4 regions of the Bacillus sp. 1NLA3E genome follow, and region 4 is predicted to be linked to each of the others. Evidence: riboswitches for the same ligand, from Rfam matches in the RefSeq annotation. Region 4 holds a riboswitch; each other region holds the start of a gene.
What was found. Region 4 has a riboswitch for lysine ahead of B1NLA3E_RS17580 (aspartate kinase). Riboswitches for the same ligand answer to the same signal wherever they lie in the genome.

Region 1 (3,191 bases), 1.1 Mb from region 4:
CAATTTTTCCATCAGGTATAATTTCATATTTAAAATTCATTTTTTCCCTCCTATTATTAATCATTCTATTCACAAATTTCCAACACCTACTAGGAATCCTACTTGTGTTAGTACTTAAAGCCTTGCTAATGTTACTAATACCCGGTTAACCACGATATAATTTTAATACATAATTAAATTAAAACAAGTCTGCAGTAATTTAATACTAAGTCAGTAAAAACTGATTAAAGGAGTGTTTCGATAATAGTGAAGAAACTGGAAACAAAAATATGAATAATTGCCCATTAAAGTATGTTTTGAACTTAATTGTAGGTAAATGGCGACTTCCTATTATCTGGGCTTTGTGGCAAAACAATACATTACGTTCCAACGAAATGAAACGTAATGTTGATGTAATAGCAAATATGATATTGAAAGAATCCTTTTCATGCGAGTTCTCCGATTGCTGAATAAATCCACTGATAACTAACCAGAATGTTAATAGTTCACATATGAGCGGGAGTATGTAGAAAAAACAATGATGGAATTGGCACTTCCCAAAAGTGTTGTCGCAACTAGCTCACATGAACTAGGGATTGATATTGTTGATGTAGATATAGTCCATACAACTGGATAGCAACTATAGTTTAGGGTGGTATCAACTGGGGAGAATCCGAGCATTAGTATAGCTGTTAATTATTCGCTTTCTTTGTATCACTGGAAGCTAACGGATGCTTGGAAATAAAGTGGAAAATGTCAAAAAGCTTGGAGATTGATCCAAGCTTTTTTACATTTTTTTTAGTTTGAATAGAATTGCTGATCATTTAGTAAATTAACTCAATAAAATAAATCCAGCTATGAAAACTGATTAATTAAATACTTCTACCTTACTAAGTTCAAGCACACTTTGCAATGCACGTGTTTCTTCATCGCTCAAAGGAACCAATGGTAATCGAACACCACCAACATGGATCCCTTTCATATTTAACGCTGCTTTAACCGGAGTAGGGTTTGGTGCTGCAAATAGTGCTTTCATAATTGGGAGAAGTCTGCGATGAGCTATTGCCGCTTCCTCGACATGACCCAACTTAAAGCTATTCATCATTTCTTGCATTTCATTCCCAATAATATGAGATGCAACAGAAATGACTCCCGTACCGCCAATCGCTAATAGCGGTAACGCTAAACCATCATCACCACTATAGACGGTAAAATCACTAGAGGTCTTGTTAATGATGTCTGCCATCACATCTAAGCTGCCACTTGCTTCTTTAATAGCGACAATATTATTAATCTTAGAAAGACGAACAACGGTTTCAACTGACAGGTTAACCACACTTCGTCCAGGGATATTATAAAGCACAACGGGTAACGAAGTTGATTCGGCAATTGTTTTAAAATGTTGAAACATTCCTTCTTGAGAAGGCTTGTTATAGTAAGGAGTTACGAGCATAATCCCATCTACACCAGTTTCCCCAGCCTGTCTTGTTAAGTTTATTGAAGCTCTCGTATTATTGGAGCCTGTTCCTGCGATAACGGGAACTCTGCCACCGACAACATCGACAACAAATTTAAATAATGCTACTTTCTCTTCTGTAGTTAAAGTAGGAGATTCCCCAGTTGTACCTGCAACAACTATTCCATCAGTACCATTAGCAATTAAATGATTAACTAGGATTCTTGTCGCATTAAAATCAATCTCATCATTTTGATCAAACGGTGTAACCATTGCGGTTAATACCTGCCCAAAATTCATTTTTCCTCATCCTTTACATAATTTTTTTAAAATTATAGAGGGACAAGACTATTCAAAAATCAACGCAAAAAAACAGCAACGAGGGTTCGCTGCTGCATTAGAAACATAAATAAAAATATCGTTCCCATGCGTGAGATAGCCCTCCATATAGTTTCCTATATGACAGTTCTGCATTTATTCAATAGCAGACCCAGTTTTAAGAACAATGAGGTTCTTTTCACTTCGGCAAATTCCCCTTTCTACAATCGTCACTGGATCTCATCATCCTAAGATTGTGTACTATTGGTCTTTGCGCCTCTATCCTCACTTCAAAAGGTATTGAAGTAAGAAAATATTTAATTGAAAGTAATAATAACAGAATTCCGTTACTGTTTCAAGGGTAATAGTAGAAATATTATAATAAAACAGAAGAGTGATACACTTGAATTGTAGTCTGGCAGAGTGGATGAAAAGAAGTTCAGTTTCTCTTTGACTACTTCTAAAAGAAAATCTATAATTATGTTGTAAGCATTAAATTTGGGAGGATTATTAAAAAATGACCCATTTTATGAGACTTCGATTCCAAACTTTGAACTCGTAATTTAATACGTTCAAAGGCTCTGTTTGTGTATACAGAGTACACGGGATTAGTCTGTCCTTTTTTAATCATCTTCATTTCGCATTTAAAATATATAAATGTAGAAAGGCAGATCATTCAATTTTTCTTTATTTATGTCCTTTTCTCCGTGAAAGGAGTTATTTAGTGAGGACTTATTGGTATAACACCAAGGATTTTATTCCCGTTACTCTCAAATCACAGGCAGATAGCCTGTGGTTTTTTTCGTGAGAAAAAGACCATGACTAACTGGAGGTTGAGAAGAATGGAAAAGGTATATATCGAGTTAGAAAATATTGAACTGTCATTTTTAGATAAATTAATTTTATATATCCAGCGGCTGTCAGTATATCAGTTTGATCGAATTGGGTTTGTTGGCAAAAACGGGGTTGGAAAAAGTACGCTATTAAAGCTAATGAATGGTCAAATTTTACCGGATAAGGGTCATGTAAACCGTTTTGTGGATTTTGCCTATTTTGATCAATTAAAGACACCTGTTGAAAAAGATGTGGATTATGAGTTGTTAGGAAAGCTTGCTATCCCTCAAACAGAAATTGAAAACTTCAGTGGAGGGGAACAAACACGGATGAAACTAGCTGAATTATTCTCCACCTATCATGAAGGTTTATTAATTGACGAGCCGACCACTCATTTGGACGAAGCTGGTATCCAATTCTTGATTGAGAAATTGTCTTATTATCCTGGTGCACTTGTCCTTGTAAGTCATGATCGTTATGTATTAGATAAACTAGTCACGAAAATTTGGGAAATAGAGAACGGAACTGTAACGGAATATCCAGGGAACTATTCAGATTACGTTGCCCAAAAAGAGCTTCAGCAAAAGCAACAACAAGAACAGCA
Region 2 (3,191 bases), 820 kb from region 4:
AGGTATCTTTAATATTGATGACAAATTCATTTCCTGTGGCTGGTAAAATATTGCGAATAACTTGCGGTAAAATAATATTAAACATCGTTTGAACATGGTTCATCCCGATTGCTTGGGCTGCTTCAAATTGTCCCTTGTCAATCGATACAATACCGCCGCGAACAATTTCTGACATGTAGGCCCCTGTATTGATTGATACGATAAAAATTGCTGCATATAATCGGTCCATATCAAAACCAAATGCTAAAGCGGAACCATAATAAATGACCATCGCTTGTACAATCATTGGTGTTCCACGGAAAAACTCAATATAAATAGAAAGAATGGCATTTATTAATTTTAAAAAGAAGCGTTTGGCCCCTCGTTCAGGCATCGGAATGGTTCGAATAACCCCTATTAATAAACCAATGATCGACCCTATAATCGTACCAATGATGGCAATTAAGAGTGTCACACCAGCACCACGAAGAAACATTGGCCAATTTTCTGAGACAATTTTTACTACCCAATCAAAGCTCATCTTTCTCCTCCTATATTCATGAAACCGAGTGCGTAAAATACACCCGGTTTCAAATCATTTTTATTTAGCTGCTGGTTGATTTTTAATAGCTGTCTCCATAATTTTTTGACGTTCTTCTTCTGATATTCCTGCTAAGATTTTATTGATTTTTTCAGTCAATTTACTACCTTTCGCCACACCCACTGCGATTGCTGTGTCACCATCTGATGTTTTAAATCCTTCTGACAGTTCTACCATGGCAAAATGATCGTTCGCAGAAGAAGCGCTAATACCTTCAGGACGTTCCGATACGTATCCATCAATTACACCTGATTCCAGAGCAACTCGCATTGCTGGGAAGTTATCCATAGCTGGCTGTTTTTTTACACCTTTGATTTGGTCGATTACTGAATAGTGGAATGTATTCAATTGTGCCGATATTTTTGCTCCACTAAAATCTTGAATGGATTTCGCATCCTCATATTTTCCACCTTTTTTAACCACGATAACTAAATCTGATTTATAGTAGTTGTCTGAGAAATCGATTGTCTTTTTACGCTCTGCTGTTGGAGACATCCCTGCAATAATTCCATCGATTTTTCCAGAAGTTAATGAAGGAACAAGGCCATCCCATTCAGTTTTGACAATCACTAATTTTTTTCCTAAACCATCAGCAATTTTTTTAGCGATTTCAACATCATATCCGCCTGCAAATTCCGCATTGCCATCAATTTTCACACCGCCATCGGAATCGCCATTTTGAGTCCAGTTGAATGGGGCATATCCAGCTTCGAGACCTACTTTAAAAGTGTCATCTTCTTTTGAAGATCCATCCGCTTTTTCTGAACTACTACTTTTTCCACAACCCGATAATAGAATAATAGCTGCCAAAGACATAGCTATTAAAATAGATAATTTTTTCATCATAATGATTCCTCTCCCTTTGATTATAAATTTTATAGTTTTCTGAACCTTAACACTTATTCATTTTTTAGGTATTTTACTCAACAAAAAAAGACCTGAGCGATGAACTCAGGCCTTATATGCATAAGGAACCCTAAATCCTCTTTTTTCCCAAATGAGATAGCACAACTCAATAAACCGGGAAGTTTATTGAGACAGTTCTACAGCTCTTAACTGCAGACCCAGCAAGTAATACTGAGATATTACAAGCTTCGGCGACATTTCCTTCTCCTTAGTATCAAAGTCTCTCAGACTCCACTAAAAACTGTTAAATATCGCGCCTCTACCTCACATGTTAAAAGTGAGGTCTATTAAGTTATTATTTTAATATATCTTAAAATAACAAATAGGATCTGTCAAGGGGGAGCGGGGGTGTCAAGAGGGACGGTTCTTATAGGGGACAATCGGAAGTTTTGCGCGCAAAAAGGCACAACTAGTGATTTGATTACCTAGTTGTGCCTTACCTTTATCTTACGCAAAAGATCTAACCGCAAAATTTTTGATTGCCAAGAAGAATGAAGTCGCGGTCCCTGTTAAACAGACACCGAATCAAACATGCTTTCGCAAAAGGAATTTGTTCCATTTCCTCTTTGTTTAAAAGGTGCAAGAAGTTTTCATCCGCATTCAATAATTGGCCAGAAATTGCCTCGCTCTTATCCTCAACCATTACTTCCACCTGACATCCGACAAATTGAAAAAGCATTAGATGGATAGGGATGCCAAAGAAAAGATTAACTAGTTCTGGTTCACCAGAAACAAATTCACCAAAATGGAGAACGAGCTCCCTCTTGAGCTGGCGATTCAAATGGATGAGTTCCTGTTGATGTTTTTTCTCTGTGTTGCATTCCTCATATTGCAAGGAGTCGATTTTATTAAATAGGATGAACACCCTTTTTCCCACTGTATTCAACTTAATAAAGTTCTTTCCAGCTGTTACAAGTGTCCCTACCTCTTCAATTTGCTTTTCCTGACAGTAGACCTTTACACGGATTAAAATATCCCTCAAATCTAGTAAATGTAATTGCAATTGCCGTTGATTATTTGGGTTACGCTCATTGCTTAATGAACGAAGTAAATGATTGGCAACCTCGATACATTCCTGTAATTCATCGAGTTCTGCTGGCGGCAATGGACTGTTCGGTGATCGAAATCGTGGAGTAGGAATCTTTTCAGGGCATGGATGTAAGGGAGGACATGAACATGATTGATCATGATCAAGTTTTCCGTCACATTCACATGCTTCCAATTGACTTTCCTTATAGTCTTGATCTTCATGTTCCTTCATTTAAGTTATCCTCCTTTACCTCTTTTCTTCCATAAGAACTTCTCTCATCCAATGGAGCCAAATAAGGGATTCTTTCCCCTAAAACCCTCATGATCCCCCATAATCCAAGTTCGATATCCCAACGGATGTTGCCAGAACGATAGAGGTAATCACCAGGACTTTGACAATAACCGCCGGCACCATAAAATAATTCAAAATCATCATTAGACCCAGGGACATTCTGTCCACTAATCGAAATAACGGAGGAATTTACATCATCACTGCTTTTTAACCACTTATGGCCATGAATCGTAAAAGCGTGACCTCTCGCCCGGTCTGCTGGTGTAACAAAGCGAAATGTAACAGGATCGCCGGCATAAGCAATAAATAGTGGGGTAGCAGGATCGCCATGGACCTTAGAGCTGAATACTTTTGATATATCGTTAGGACTAGTTAATCGGTGAC
Region 3 (3,191 bases), 740 kb from region 4:
ATACGGCAATGAACAATGGTAAGCCGATATACGATACCATCACACCGTACCAGTCAATTTTGTCACCCATGAAAGCAGCATAGTTTTGTCCTAAAACAACAAACGTACACAAAACAAAGGCAAAAATCGGGCCGAACGGGAACCATTTAGCAAGATAAGGAAGTTCCTTTAAGCTACGTCCTTGTGCCGCAAAGGCTTTCCGGAAACGATAATGACTAATCGCAATGCCTAACCAAACGATAAACCCGGACATACCAGATGCATTCAGTAACCAGATATAAACAGCACCATCACCAAACATGGAGGCAAAAAAGGCAATAAGACCAACCGCTGTTGTTACAAGTAGAGCATTAACAGGCACGCCACGGCCATCTACTTTTGATAAAAACTTCGGTGCTTTTCCTTCTTTAGCAAGATTCCAAAGCATTCTAGTCGAAGCATACATACCAGAGTTACCCGCAGATAGAACAGATGTCAAAATGACTGCATTCATAGCCGATGCCGCAAACGCAAAACCGGCACGTTTAAAGATAAGCGTGAACGGGCTCACCGTTACATCACCGCTTGAAAGTGACTCAGTTGTAAACGGAATTAGCATCCCGATTACAGCAATTGCTAATACATAGAATAATAGAATGCGCCAGAACACTTGACGAACTGCACGTGGAACATTACGAGCTGGGTCTTCACTTTCCCCTGCTGCTACTCCGAGTAGCTCAGTTCCTTGGAAGGAGAATCCTGCTGCCATGAAGATACCAATCATGGTGAAAAATCCGCCGTGGAACGGTCCATCGGCTAACATAAAGTTTGTAAAGCCAACCGCCTTACCTGTGAACACACCAAAAATCATTAATACGCCAACTACTAAAAAGAGAATAATCGTTACTACTTTAATAAGGGCAAACCAATATTCCGACTCACCAAAACCTTTGACAGACATATAGTTTAATCCAAACATGATTGCTAAAAATAAAGCACTCCAGAGCAGCGATGAGCTGTCCGGTAGCCAAAATTTTATAATGAGGGCACCAGCAACTAATTCGGCTGCGACCGTAATCGCCCAGTTGTACCAATAGTTCCATCCAAGCGCGAACCCTAAGGCTGGATCAACAAATTTGTTAGCATAGGTACTGAACGAGCCCGCTTCCGGCATGTAGGCAGCCAGTTCACCAAGGCTTGTCATCAAAAAGTAAACCATAATTCCGATAATGCCATATGCGACCAAGGCTCCACCTGGTCCTGCGGTATGAATGGCTGCGCCACTTGCTAAAAACAAGCCTGTTCCGATGGCTCCACCGATGGAGATCATCGTTAAGTGTCGGGCCTGCAATCCACGGTGCAGCTGTGGTTGTTCCTGCTGTAATTCCTCTTGAACCTCTAAAACTCTAGCTGTCGCATTTCCTTGACTCATATAAAAAAACTCCTTTTCTTTTTTTGGGAAGGAGCGCAAAATTTCAATAAAAAAAGCCGAACAATAGTGTCGACGGCATTCTCTACTTTAACCGCATCAAACCTTCCATGAAGATAGCACAACACGTTTGCCAGGTTAAGGCAGACGTGACAGTTCTGTTCCTGTTCGGATACAGCCCCAGCATGCTCAAACAGAGTAATGAGCAAACTTCGGCGATTTTTCCTTTCAAGTAAGTTCGTAGATGCCTCTGCATCTCCCTTACGCTACTATTAAAAACCGCGACCTCTACCTCATCGGTTAGGATGAGGGTAATATATTATATTAGTAGAACAATATTCACTATAATGTGCACCATAGGAAATGTCAATAACCTTTGATTCCCAGTAAATTTGATGCGATGAGCGCTAGCAGTTTAAATTTTTCCAAAAATAAGAAGAACAATTCTGTCCAACAAATTCGCTCTCCTTACTCGGTTAATAATTTTCTAAAATACTTAGATAAATTTCCAAACATACAAGTAATAAATGCCAAATACAAGGAAAATCAGGATTAATAGAATTGATAATGATACAACTAATGCCTTTGAAAAATGGAAGGTTTGGTTGTTGATGTCCTTCCCTTTTCGAAAATAACTAAATGTAGTCATGATTAGAGTAATGATTCCCAATACAATTGAGGCGAGGCCAATGATTTTAGCAAGAATATCTCCAATCACAACTTTAGTCGATAGAGTTGAAAAATGGAGGTTGGTGATCAAAAATCCCACTCCAATGATGGTTATACTTGTTCTAACCCATGCCAAATAGGTGCGTTCATTTGCCAAATGCTGCTGAATATATTTTGAGTCAACCGTCTGCTTTTCACTGTCACTCATTAAATTTCGAACACCTCTTTTTTACTAAATGTATTAATCTATTTCCTAACTTATCCCCTTCCTCTTCTGAATATGTCCCTATAAAAAAACAAACCCCTTCTTATAGAAAGAGTTTGTCCCATTTATTTAATAACCACATAGAAAAGAAGGACTTTAATGCACTACCGCACCGGGGGTCAGGCACCACTTAGCGTGTTAACACGTTAAAGCATCTGCATCGGCGTTGTAGTTGGTAGCTGGTGATCAGCCACCAAATTTCCCTCTTAATTTTTTCATTAATCCTGATCCAACCATTTTGTCGGCAACTTCTAGGATTTGTTTTATGACTTTTAGAGCGTCTTCATCCCCTGCCCAATGTTTCCTTACTACTTCAGGGCTTGAGTTGTTCACTATTCCATTCAATACGAATGCTGCAACTGCGATATCATCTACATAGCCGACTGGGCCAAGTAATGCTTCAGGTATAAGGTCAATAGGTGAAACAAAGTATGCAATTGCCGCAGCTAGTTTGGCTTTATCTGTTACGGAGACATCATCATCCAAGGTCAATTTGCATAATAAATGAAATAAGTCTGGGCCAAACATTAAAATTTCTACATATTTATTTGCTTTGCCATCCTCACTCTTTTCCCAGTACTGCATCTTCTTTCTGAAACTTTGATAAAAATCTTCTTGTTCCATCAAATTTTCACCTCTTTCTACTTCATAATACTATAATTCGACAATCTCACCAAATTCACCTTGCAAACAAATATGCCAATTTATTGTTTTCAAAAAAAAAAAACATCATTCACTTAAGAATGACATTTTTCTATTTAATACTATAGCGCTTTAAAGTGCCGGGGGTCAGGCACCACTTAATACAGTACAGATTTAAAGCGCCAGTTTTTGACCATTTTTTTAGTT
Region 4 (3,191 bases):
TAGAAATTAACTTAATAAAAAAATATGATCCTAAATACAATGTCATGCTTAAGGATGATAAAACCTATCCCTTTATTAAGCTGACAGCAGAACGCCACCCTCGCTTAATTACCACTCGAAAAGTAAAAAAAGACAAAGGTAAATATTTTGGTCCGTACCCAAATGTCCAAGCTGCAAACGAAACGAAAAAATTACTTGATCGAATCTATCCATTAAGGAAATGTTCGACTCTACCAGATCGGGTTTGTTTATATTATCATATGGGTCAATGCTTAGCACCTTGTGTCAAAGAGGTAAGTGAAGCAGAATACAAATCCTTAACAGACGAAATTACTCGCTTTCTAAACGGCGGATATAACGATATCAAAAAAGATTTGACTGAAAAAATGACCGAAGCAGCTGAGCAACTTGATTTTGAACGTGCCAAAGATTTTCGTGACAAAATCATTCATATAGATACCATTATGGAAAAACAAAAAATGACGATGACTGATTTTACAGACCGTGATGTATTTGGATATTCTGTTGATAAGGGTTGGATGTGTGTTCAAGTCTTTTTTATCCGGCAAGGAAAGCTGATTGAGCGGGATGTCTCGTTGTTTCCAATTTATGATGAGGCAGAAGAAGAGATGTTAACCTTCCTAGGTCAATTTTATGCAAAATCGGATCATTTCAAGCCAAATGAGATTTTAGTTCCAGAAACAATTGATACAAGTATGCTCGAACAACTTCTTGATGTAAAAGTGCTAATCCCAAAGCGTGGTCAGAAAAAAGATTTAGTGAAACTTGCCGAAAAAAATGCGACCATCGCCTTGAAGGAGAAATTTTCCTTAATAGAACGAGATGAAAAAAGAACCATCAATGCAGTAGAAAACCTCGGTGATAGCTTAGGGATTTATACTCCCCATCGAATCGAGGCTTTTGATAATTCCAACATTCAGGGAACCGATCCAGTTTCGGCATTAGTGGTATTTATTGATGGTAAGCCAAATAAAAACGAATATCGCAAATATAAAATCAAAACAGTAATAGGTCCCGATGATTACGAATCGATGCGAGAGGTTACAAGAAGAAGATATACGAGAGTCCTAAAAGAAAATCTACCTCTTCCAGATTTATTAATTATTGATGGAGGAAAAGGACATGTTGAAGCGGTAAGAGATGTCCTTGAAAATGAACTGGGGTTAGATATACCGATTACTGGACTTGTAAAGGATGATAAACACAGAACGTCCCAACTTTTATATGGAAATCCCTTGCAAATTGTCCCGCTTGCCCGAAATAGTCAAGAATTCTATTTGCTTCAGAGGATTCAAGACGAGGTCCATCGATTTGCGATTACTTTTCATCGTCAGTTACGAGGAAAAAGTGCCTTCCAATCGCATCTTGATGAAATTGCTGGTATTGGTGAGAAACGAAAGAAGCTTTTGCTTAAAACCTTTGGATCTTTAAAGAAGATGAAGGAAGCAAGCATTGAGGAAATGGTCTCGATTGGAATTCCTGCAAATATAGCCAAAGAGCTGTTGGAGAAAATAAATAGTTAGGATTGCTAAATAATATTTTTATATGCTATAATGTTAAAAACTTAAGAGTCGACACTTTAGATCGTTAAAGTGAAGGTAGAGGTGCGAACTTAATCAGTAAAAGCTTGGAGAAGGATGAGCTTCAAGGAAAAGCTTTGAAAGGAAAGTTCGCCGAAGTGAAGATAGTACTCATTGCTTTCTTTGCTGGTCCTGCATTGAATAAATGTTGGATTGTCAAGACGTCTTGTCTTGGAGAGCTATCTCACTGTGGTTACGTACATGATATTGAACGTTTTCACAGCAATGGGATATGATTTCTCATTGCTTTTTCTTATGCCCTGAAAAGGAAAGAAAAAGCAGATATAAAATTCAGATTTCTGCAGAGAGTAGGGGGAATAGTGGTGCTAATTGTTCAAAAATTTGGCGGTACTTCTGTAGGTAGCGTTGAACGTATTTTAAATGTAGCAGAACGAGTGATAGAAGAAAAAAATAGAGGGAATAGTGTTGTTGTCGTTGTATCAGCAATGGGAAAAACAACTGATCAGCTTGTGAGCTTGGCAAAGGGAATTACAGACAATCCGAACAAACGAGAAATGGATATGCTATTAACAACAGGTGAACAGATGACCATTGCTTTATTGGCAATGGCACTGAATGAAAAAGGACATGATGCGGTTTCCTATACAGGTTGGCAAGCCGGAATTATTACCGAAAGCGTCCATGGAAGTGCAAGAATTATGGACATTGAAACGGGAAGATTAAACAATGATTTGGAAGCGGGGAAAATTGTTATTGTCGCTGGATTTCAAGGGGTTTCGATAGATGGAGAAATCACCACTTTGGGTCGAGGTGGCTCAGACACAACAGCTGTTGCCTTGGCTGCTGCCTTAAAAGCCGATAAGTGTGATATATATACTGACGTAACTGGAGTTTTTACGACTGATCCACGTTTTATTCAGGAAGCGCGCAAATTGGGCTCTGTGTCATATGATGAGATGCTTGAATTAGCTAATTTAGGTGCAGGAGTCTTGCATCCAAGAGCGGTAGAGTATGCAAAAAATTATCAGGTTCCTCTTGAGGTCCGGTCTAGTTTGGAAAGGGAATCAGGCACAATAATCGAGGAGGAAGTATCAGTGGAGCAAAATTTAGTAGTGCGCGGAGTGGCATTTGAAGAAGAAATTACCAGAGTATCGGTAGTTGGGTTACCGAACTCATTAACGGGCCTTTCCACTGTATTTACAACTTTGGCATCCAATCGGATTAACGTAGATATTATTATCCAAAGTACTACAGAAAAACATACCACCAATTTATCTTTCTCAATCAAAAGTTCAGATTTGGAGGAAACCCTAGCGGTTCTTGAATCTGTAAAAGAAACTCTTGGCTATGAGAGAATTGAAGCTGAACAAGATTTGGCAAAGGTATCAATTGTAGGATCTGGTATGATTTCTAATCCAGGAGTTGCGGCGGAAATGTTTGAAGTGTTAGCAGCAAACGAGGTTGAGGTAAAAATGGTTAGTACTTCTGAGATTAAAGTTTCAGCAGTAGTTAAACAAAAACTAATGCTACCTGCAGTGGAAGCACTTCATCAAGCTTTTAATTTAGCGAGTGCATCAGTAAAATTATAAAAACATATATAAAGGCTGACTCGGATGAGTCAGCCTTTAT

Region 1: it holds a riboswitch for lysine, as region 4 does, so the genes downstream of both, dapA (4-hydroxy-tetrahydrodipicolinate synthase) here and B1NLA3E_RS17580 (aspartate kinase) in region 4, are expected to answer to the same signal.
Region 2: it holds a riboswitch for lysine, as region 4 does, so the genes downstream of both, B1NLA3E_RS21530 (transporter substrate-binding domain-containing protein) here and B1NLA3E_RS17580 (aspartate kinase) in region 4, are expected to answer to the same signal.
Region 3: it holds a riboswitch for lysine, as region 4 does, so the genes downstream of both, B1NLA3E_RS21110 (amino acid permease) here and B1NLA3E_RS17580 (aspartate kinase) in region 4, are expected to answer to the same signal.

The regions. Positions count from the first base shown of each region.
Region 1 covers NC_021171.1:2,615,943-2,619,133, reverse strand. Annotated here, with positions in the region: gene B1NLA3E_RS12400 (GNAT family N-acetyltransferase) at 1-40, opposite strand, end outside; gene dapA (4-hydroxy-tetrahydrodipicolinate synthase) at 848-1,735, opposite strand; lysine riboswitch at 1,864-2,043, opposite strand; gene B1NLA3E_RS26025 (erythromycin resistance leader peptide) at 2,271-2,315, shown strand; gene B1NLA3E_RS12390 (Msr family ABC-F type ribosomal protection protein) at 2,596-3,191, shown strand, end outside.
Region 2 covers NC_021171.1:4,487,484-4,490,674, forward strand. Annotated here, with positions in the region: gene B1NLA3E_RS21525 (amino acid ABC transporter permease) at 1-520, opposite strand, end outside; gene B1NLA3E_RS21530 (transporter substrate-binding domain-containing protein) at 581-1,426, opposite strand; lysine riboswitch at 1,576-1,756, opposite strand; gene B1NLA3E_RS21535 (hypothetical protein) at 1,947-2,747, opposite strand; gene B1NLA3E_RS21540 (multicopper oxidase type 3) at 2,734-3,191, opposite strand, start outside.
Region 3 covers NC_021171.1:4,404,335-4,407,525, forward strand. Annotated here, with positions in the region: gene B1NLA3E_RS21110 (amino acid permease) at 1-1,411, opposite strand, end outside; lysine riboswitch at 1,518-1,707, opposite strand; gene B1NLA3E_RS21120 (YidH family protein) at 1,905-2,285, opposite strand; gene B1NLA3E_RS21125 (YkvA family protein) at 2,529-2,966, opposite strand; gene sdhB (succinate dehydrogenase iron-sulfur subunit) at 3,186-3,191, opposite strand, start outside.
Region 4 covers NC_021171.1:3,667,478-3,670,668, reverse strand. Annotated here, with positions in the region: gene uvrC (excinuclease ABC subunit UvrC) at 1-1,544, shown strand, start outside; lysine riboswitch at 1,613-1,791, shown strand; gene B1NLA3E_RS17580 (aspartate kinase) at 1,922-3,151, shown strand.